DNA from 2 places in the Kitasatospora sp. NPDC018058 genome. Region 2 is predicted to be linked to the other one. Evidence: riboswitches for the same ligand, from Rfam matches in the RefSeq annotation. Region 2 holds a riboswitch; the other holds the start of a gene.
What was found. Region 2 has a riboswitch for ZMP and ZTP ahead of ACH4E7_RS05290 (glycine hydroxymethyltransferase). Riboswitches for the same ligand answer to the same signal wherever they lie in the genome.
Positions count from the first base shown of each region.

Region 1: linked by a shared signal. The riboswitch ahead of ACH4E7_RS23780 (bifunctional 5,10-methylenetetrahydrofolate dehydrogenase/5,10-methenyltetrahydrofolate cyclohydrolase) and the one ahead of ACH4E7_RS05290 (glycine hydroxymethyltransferase) in region 2 are both predicted to bind ZMP and ZTP.

Region 1 is NZ_JBIRFA010000016.1:193,216-197,416, forward strand. Features, by position in the region: gene ACH4E7_RS23770 (NAD(P)-dependent oxidoreductase) at 1-713, opposite strand, end outside; gene ACH4E7_RS23775 (LysR family transcriptional regulator) at 779-1,696, shown strand; gene ACH4E7_RS23780 (bifunctional 5,10-methylenetetrahydrofolate dehydrogenase/5,10-methenyltetrahydrofolate cyclohydrolase) at 1,693-2,547, opposite strand; ZMP/ZTP riboswitch at 2,569-2,654, opposite strand; gene ACH4E7_RS23785 (hypothetical protein) at 2,660-3,088, opposite strand; gene ACH4E7_RS23790 (DinB family protein) at 3,191-3,751, shown strand; gene ACH4E7_RS23795 (alpha/beta fold hydrolase) at 3,797-4,201, opposite strand, start outside.
Region 2 is NZ_JBIRFA010000003.1:81,177-85,377, reverse strand. Features, by position in the region: gene ACH4E7_RS05305 (EF-hand domain-containing protein) at 55-618, opposite strand; gene ACH4E7_RS05300 (cytidine deaminase family protein) at 782-1,192, opposite strand; gene ACH4E7_RS05295 (hypothetical protein) at 1,234-1,440, shown strand; ZMP/ZTP riboswitch at 1,699-1,813, shown strand; gene ACH4E7_RS05290 (glycine hydroxymethyltransferase) at 1,834-3,300, shown strand; gene ACH4E7_RS05285 (aldehyde dehydrogenase family protein) at 3,352-4,201, opposite strand, start outside.

The DNA of each region.
Region 1 (4,201 bases), on a different contig from region 2:
TCCCGCGCCGCCGACAGCACCCGGCCGCCGCCCGCCAGGGCGAGGTCCTTGGCGGCCAGACGGACGGGGAAGTCCGACACCGTGCTGTGCGCCCGGGCCACCACCCCCGCGAGCGGCCCCGACGCCAGCACCTCCGCCGCGACGTCCTGCGGCACGCCCAACTCATCGGCCGCCGCCAGCACTTCGCCCACCGCCGTGACCGAGGCGACGATCGCGCTGATCACCACCACCTTCAGCGCCGCCCCCGCACCCGGGCCGCCGCAGTGCCGCACCCGGCCGAGGTGCTCCAGCACGGGCCGGGCGCGCTCAACGTCGGCGTCCTCGCCGCCCGCGTACACGACCAGGTCCCCGCTGGCCGCCGGGCCCACACTGCCCATCACCGGGGCGTCCACCATGCCCACACCGTCCGGCAGTTGGGCGCGCAGCTCGGCGACCGCGCGCGGACCGACCGAGGACATGTCGATCCACAGCGCGCCCGGGGCCAGTTCGGCCGTGAACTGCCCGGCCACCTCGGCCACCGCCGCCGGATCGGACAGCATGGTGACCACGACGTCCGCCCCGGCCACCGCCTCGGCCGCACTACCGGCCTCGGCGAGGCCCTCGGCACGGCCGGGGGAGCGGTTCCAGACGGTCAACGGGTAGCCGGCGGCGGCGAGACGGCGGGCCATCGGCTGCCCCATCCGGCCCAGGCCCAGAAAAGCGATCTTCTCCATGCCCACCACGCTAGGCACCCGCAAGCCAGGCGACAAACGAATGTCTCGCATGATAGCCATGCGCAATGGACATGGCTTGGCTGGACGTCTTCCGCACCGTCGCCCACCTCGGCTCCTTCACCGCCGCCGGGGAGCGCCTCGGCTTCACCCAGTCCGCGATCTCCCGCCAGATCGCCACCCTGGAAGCCGAGTTGGGCACCCCCCTGTTCGACCGCCTGGCCCGCGGCGTGCGGCTGACCGAACACGGCCGCGCCCTGCTCCCGCACGCCGAAGCCCTGCTGGAACGCCTCGACACCACCCGCCGCGACCTCGCCGCCCTCACCGAACTGAACGCCGGACGACTGCGGGTGGGCGCCTTCGACAGCGCCAACGCCGAACTCGTCCCCAGCGCCCTCGCGGCCTTCCGCGCCGCGCACCCGCAGGTCGAGATCGGCCTCACCGAAGGCCTCTCCGCGCACCTGCTGGACCAGCTCGCGGACGGCGCGATCGACCTCGCCGTGGTCGCCACCTACGCCTCGGCCGCCGAAGACGCCTACGACACCGAGCAGTTCGACCTGCGGCCACTGCTCGACGACCCGGTGCTGGTCGCCCTGCCACGCGGCCACCGCCTCGCCCGCCGACCCCGCGTCCGGCTGCTCGAACTCGCCGACGAACCGTGGATCGCCGCCCGCCGTGAGCTTGGATCCACCCTGCTCGCGGCCTGCGTGCGCAGCGGCTTCCAGCCCCGGATCGAGTACGCCGTCGGCGCCTGGACCGCCAAACTCGGCCTGGTCGCCGCCGGCATGGGCCCCACCCTCATCCCCTCCCTGGCCGCCCGCGCCGCCCGCCCCGACATCGCCCTGGTGCCCCTGCACCCGGACGACACCCCGGTACGCCACGTCTACACCGCCACACGGCGGGGCCAGCGGGTGGCGCCGGCCGTCGCCGGGTTCCTGCGGTTCCTGAAGGCCGGGGCGGGGGCGGGAGCCGGGGCGGAGGCTTAACCGAGCAGGCGCACCGCCGCCTCGACCGTCTGGGCGAGCAACACGGCGATCGTCACCGGCCCGACACCGCCCGGAACAGGGGTGATCAGACCCGCCCGCAGCCGGGCCGCCTCGAAGTCGACGTCCCCGACATTGCCCGGGTTGTAGCCCGCGTCGACCACCACGGCACCCGGCTTGACGTCCGCCCCCGCGATGAACCGCGGCCGCCCCACCGCCGCCACCAGCACGTCCGCCGTGCGCACCAGCGAGGACAGATCGGCGGTCCGCGAATGGCAGTACGTCACCGTCGCGTCCCGCCCCAGCAGCAGCATGCCCACCGGCTTGCCCAGGATGGCGCTGCGCCCGACCACCATGGCGTGCTTACCGGCCAGGTCGACCCCGTACTCGTCCAGCAGCCGCATGATCCCGCCGGGTGTGCACGAGACGAAGCCGGGCAGGCCGAAGCCCATCGCGGCGAAGGAGTGCATCGTGACGCCGTCGACGTCCTTCTCCGGCGCGATCGCCTCGAACGAGGCCCGCTCGTCGATGTGCCCGCCCACGGGGTGCTGCAGCAGGATGCCGTGCACCTGCGGGTCCGCGGACAGGGCGCTGATCGTTTCGACGAGTTCGGCGGTGCCCACCGAGGCGGGCAGCGCCACCTGCCGCGACACGATGCCCGCCTTCGCGCAGGCGGCGCGCTTCATTCGCACGTAGGTCACCGAGGCCGGGTCCTCGCCCACCAGCACGGTCGCCAGACACGGCGCCGTCCCGGTGCGGCGCAGGATGTCCGCGGCGGAGGCGGCTGTGGCCTCGGTGATGCGGCGCGCGAGGGCGGTGCCGTCCATGAGGCGCGCCTGCTGGAGGTCGGTCATGTGCCACTCCTGAGCTCCGGTACGGGTCGCCCAGGCGCGCGGCATCGACAGGATGTCAGGCCGTTTCCCGGTGGTAATCCACCCCAGCGCCAGTCACGGCCCGGCGCCCACCTTAGTCGAGGCGCCGGCGGACCTCCGGCTGTTTCCGCGCCCGGTGGACGAACCAATCGAGCAGCGCGTCGGCCAGTTCATGGGGCGAGCGGCCCTGGGCGGCCGGTACGACCAGGGCGAAGTCGTCGAGTTCGCGGGCGCTGCCAGGGCTATGGGAGTTGAGCTCTCCGCAGCGCAGCCCCGCCCGATCGAGCTGGGCGCCCAACGTCCGCCTGACGAATCGGCCGTCCCCGTGGACGAGGTCGGCCCAGACCAGAAGCCCGCCGCCGTCCCGGCTCTCCGGGCATGAGATCGGCTCCCAGACCCAGAAGTCCTCCAGCGCCGGGGCGGCCGCCGGCCAGCTCCGGGCACGCACGGCCAGTCGTTCGACCACAAGGCGCCACTGCTCGGGGAGATCCCCCTCGGCCAGACGCTCCTCGAAGACGTTCATGCGGCCGATTCAAGCAGCCGGGCCGGCACGGCCGAGGGGCGGGTGTCCCCGCGGGCGGTAACTCGTTGGCGGCAAGGGGCCGTTGCGGGGGATCATGCGAGGATGACTGAGCAACCCGCGCGATGGACCCAGGCGAGCGTCTACCCCGACATGTGGGCCGATCCGGCCGACGACCCGCGCAACAGTGAGGGCCCCTCGCCGGACGGCGAACTCGCCACACTGGAGGACTACCTGACGAACTACCGCCTCACCGTGCGGATGAAGTGCGAGGGCCTGGACGCCGAGCAGCTGGCCCGGCGCTCGGTCCCACCGTCGACGATGTCGCTGCTCGGGCTGGTGCGGCACCTGGCCGAGGTGGAACGGGACTGGCGCAACTGGACCACCGACGGCGAACCGCTGCCGAAGCTCTACGGCGCGCGGGACGCGGACTTCGACGAGGCGGTGGCCGATCCGGCCGTGGTGGAGGCCGCGTGGCGGGACCTGGAGCGGGAGCAGGCCGCCACCGACGCCGCGCTGGCCGAACACCCGGACCTGGGGGAGCGGTTGGGCAAGCACGGGGTCTCGGTGCGGGAGCTGCTGGTGCACCGCGTCGAGGAGTACGCCCGGCACTGCGGGCACGCCGACCTGCTGCGCGAGTGCGTGGACGGCCGGGTGGGGCAGTGACGGCGGCGCTCGCCGACGTCGGCGAGCGCCATGCCGGTCCGGCGCTCAGCAGGTGGTGTCGGCCGGCGGCAGCGCGCCGGTCAACAGGTAGGTGTCGACGGCCTGTTGGGCGCAGTTGCGGTAGCCGTTGAGGTAGACGGCGTGGATGCGGCCGGGGACGGTGAGCAGGCGGGAGGCGCTCAACCTGCCGTGCAGGGCGAGGGCGCCCTGGTAGGGGGCGTGGGTGTCGCCGGTGGACTGGATCTGCAGGGCGGGCACCGCGTTGCGCACCTCGACGAACGGCTCGCGCGGGGCCGGGCGCCAACTGGCGTACGGGGTTGGGCCGTTGAACACCGGGCCGAAGACCGGCTGGGCGGGCCGGGAGCGTTCGACGGCTTCGCGGTACCACCGCTGCGAGCGCGGCATCGCGACGTCGTCGCACAGGATGCCGATCGCGGCGGCGAGGTCGGC
Region 2 (4,201 bases):
CGGCGACCGGACGGGCCTGTCCCCGGACGGGCGGGCCCGGTCGGCACCTGCGGGTCAGAACGCGTACGGCGGCTTCCCGGTCCACCAGTTCCCCGGCGCCTCCGGGTCGCGGCTGGTCCAGAACTCGATGATCGCGCTGGTGAACTCGGCCGCCGACAGTGTCCCGTCCCCGTCGAGGTTGAGGCGGCGGAAAGCCTCGTCGGCGTCGTCCCGGCAGAGCCCGGCGAAGTGGCCGCGCTGGAACACGAAGAACTCGCCGGCGTCCACCGTCCCGCTGCGGTCGGCGTCCGCCACGGCGAGGAAGGCCTCGGCGAGCGCGCCGAGGATCTCCCGGGCGGCCTCCGGGTCGTCGGCGAGCGAGCCGGTGGAGGCGACGAACTGCTCCCGCGTGATCGCCTCCGTCCCGGCGGGCTTTCCGGCGAGGTGCAGGTCGTGCCAGATCGTCAGGTAGGCGCGGACGATGACGGCCTCCGCCTCCGAGCCTTCCTGGTGGCCGAGCGAGCGGGCCACCGAGTGGCCCATCAGGACGTGATCCCGCTCGGTGAGCAGCCCGTCCCCGTCGGCATCGAGGTGGTCGAAGCCGTGATTGATCTTCGCGATGAGCAGGTCGTCCGACAATGTGCCCCCTCCGGTGGCGATTTCCGCAGCTCCAGGGCCGCGCAAGCGATGTCACGTCGCCAGCACGCTAATGCCTTGAGCCGCGCTCGCGCAGCCGAACGTCGCGCAGTCGATCCTCGCGCAGCCGGACGAAGGACGAGCGGTGGCGCCGGGGCGCCCCGGTTCAGTCGTCCTGGTGGTCGGCCCAGATGTACGCCTCCGGCAGCAGGTCCGGCACCGGCAGGGCGCGCAGCTGTCCGTCCCGTTCGACGATGACCTCCGCCTCGGGGAAGTAGTCCAGCAGCACCTGGCGGCAGCGCCCGCACGGTGGCACGACCCCGCGCCCCTGGTCGGCGACCGCCACCACCGTGGTGAGGTCGTACGCCCCCTGCCCGGCCGCCGCCCCGATGAGCACCAGCTCCGCGCACGGGCCGCCGGTGAAGTGGTAGACGTTCACGGCCGTGACGATCCGCCCGTCGGCATTGCGCCCGGCCGCCGCGACGGTGTGGTTGTCGCCCCGCGAGTACCGCTCGGCCACCTTTCGGGCCGCTGCGACGAGCTCCTGGTCGACACCCGTGTGATCGATGTCGGACATATTTGCCAGTCCTTCCTGATCGAATCTGACATGCTTCGATCATGGCCGCCCCGCCCCTGATCGTGCCAACTCTTTCCGCGGGCCCGTTCCGGCTGCGGCCCTGGCACCTCACCGACCTGGCCGCCGTGCGGGAGGCCTTCGTCGGTCCGTACATCCCGCTGGGCACCACCGTCCCGGCCGGCGCCGGCCGCGACGACGCGGCCGACCGCGAGCGCGCCGACCGAAACGCCCTCGCCGACCGAGCCTGAGACGCTCAGGGCATTTCCGACCTGGTCAACTGGGGTTCCCGGCGGCCGTTCGAGCGGCATCGGATCGGATGCGTCCGAGGTTCCGCAAATCATCGGAAGGTGCTCCGGAGGAATTCATTCCGGACTGTTTCGGGAATTGCGGCGGCTTCATTTCGCCGCAGCACGGACATTGCATATGAGCGGACATGTGCCCTCAATCGGGCCGGTCGTACCGCATTCTGAGACCTCCGCCGCGGTCCCCGCGGTGTTGATACGATCCCGGTGGACCGCGACTGGCGCGTAGGGATGGAATCGACCATCGGGAAGCGGTCTCGTGAATCCACACGTCGACATGAATCCTCACGTCGAGTTGCCGAGCGCCTGGGCCGCCCGCATCCCCGCCAGGAGACCGCCATGGCCCAGCCCGAGCAGACGCCCCACACCACCGCCGTCCCCGCGGCCGACACCGCCTTCCGCAACGCCCTCGACGTCGTGGCCGGCGTCGAACCGCGGATCGCCGCCGCCATCGGCCAGGAGCTGGAGGACCAGCGCGCCTCGCTCAAGCTGATCGCCAGCGAGAACTACGCCTCCCCGGCCGTCCTGCTCGCCATGGGCAACTGGCTCAGCGACAAGTACGCCGAGGGCACCGTCGGCCGCCGCTTCTACGCCGGCTGCCGCAACGTCGACACCGTCGAGGCCATCGCCGCCGAGCACGCCCGCGAGCTGTTCGGCGCCGAGCACGCCTACGTCCAGCCGCACTCCGGCATCGACGCCAACCTCACCGCCTTCTGGGCCGTCCTCTCCCAGCGGGTCGAGAGCCCGGCCCTGGAGCGGGCCGAGGCGCGCAACGTCAACGACCTCACCGAGCAGGACTGGGCCCGGCTGCGCCAGGAACTCGGCAACCAGCGCATGCTGGGCATGTCCCTGGACACCGGCGGCCACCTCACCCACGGCTTCCGGCCCAACATCTCGGGCAAGATGTTCGAGCAGCGCAGCTACGGCACCGACCCGGCCACCGGCCTGATCGACTACGACGCGCTGCGTGAGACCGCCCGCGAGTTCCGTCCGCTGATCCTGGTGGCCGGCTACTCGGCCTACCCGCGACTGGTGGACTTCGCCAAGATGCGTGAGATCGCGGACGAGGTCGGCGCGACCCTGATGGTCGACATGGCGCACTTCGCCGGCCTGGTCGCGGGCAAGGTGCTCACCGGCGACCACGACCCGCTGCCGCACGCCCACATCGTCACCACCACCACCCACAAGTCCCTGCGCGGCCCGCGCGGCGGCATGGTGCTGAGCAACGCCGCGCTGGCCGAACACGTCGACCGCGGCTGCCCGTTGGTGCTCGGCGGCCCGCTCTCGCACGTGATGGCCGCCAAGGCCGTCGCGCTCGCCGAGGCCCGCCGCCCCGAGTTCCGGGCCTACGCCCGCGCCGTGGTCGACAACGCCCAGGCGCTCGCCGAGGGCCTGCTGCGCCGCGGCGGCAAGCTGGTCACCGGCGGCACCGACAACCACCTGGTGCTCGCCGACGTCTCCGGCTACGGCCTGACGGGCCGCCAGGCCGAGGCGGCGCTGCTCGACTCGGGCATCGTCACCAACCGCAACTCCGTCCCGCTGGACCCGAACGGTGCCTGGTACACCTCCGGCGTGCGCCTGGGCACTCCGGCCCTGACCACCCGCGGCCTGGGCACCGCCGAGATGGACGAGATCGCCGCCCTGATCGACACCGTGCTGCGCGCCACCACCCCCACCACCGCTGCCAACGGCAACCCGTCCAAGGCGAACTACGCCCTCGACGAGGCCCTGCGCGACGGCATCGCCAAGCGCGCCGCCGACCTGCTCGCGCCCTTCCCGCTCTACCCGGGCGTCGACCTGGTCTGATCCCAACCCGGGGCTGCCGGAGAGGAGTTCGGCAGCCCCGGTCCAACTCGGTTAGTACTGCAGCGACTTGTACTGCAGGAATTCCTCCAGCCCGTGCCGGCCGAGCTCGCGACCGAGGCCGGAGCTCTTGTAACCGCCGAACGGGGCCAGCGGGTTGAAGCGGCCGCCGTTCAGGTCGACCTGGCCGGTGTCCAGGCGGCGGGCGAAGGCGGCGGCGGTGTCGGTGTCCGCGGCCCAGACGCCGCCGGCCAGGCCGTAGACCGTGCCGTTGGCGATCTCGGCGGCGTGGTCCTCGTCCCGGTAGGGGACGATCGACAGCACCGGGCCGAAGATCTCCTCCTGGGCCACCGTCATCTCCGGGGTGACGTCGGCGAGCACGGTCGGGCGGACGTAGAAGCCGGCCGGCAGCTCGGGCAGCGGCTCCGGACCGCCGACCACCACCCGGGCGCCCTCGGCGAGCGCGCTGTCCAGGTAGCCGCGCACCCGGTCCAGCTGCTTGGCGTTGACCAGCGGGCCGATCCGGGTCTGCGGGTCGGTCGGGTCGCCCGGAACGTACTTCTCGGCGGCCTTGGCCGCGATCGCGACGGCCTCCCCGTACTGGTCCCGGTGCACCAGCAGCCGGGTCCAGGCGCTGCAGGTCTGGCCCGAGTTGGCGAAGACGTTGGCGACGTTGACGTTGACCGCGCGGGCCAGGTCGGCGCCAGGCAGCACCACGTTGGCGGACTTGCCGCCCAGCTCCAGGGCCACCCGCTTCAGTCCGCGCCCGGCCGTCTCGGCGACCTGCCGGCCGACCGCGGTGGAGCCGGTGAACGACACCACGTCCACCTCCGGGTGGGCCGCGAGCGCCGCGCCCGCCACCGCGCCGGTACCGGTCACCAGGTTGAACACCCCGGCCGGGAAG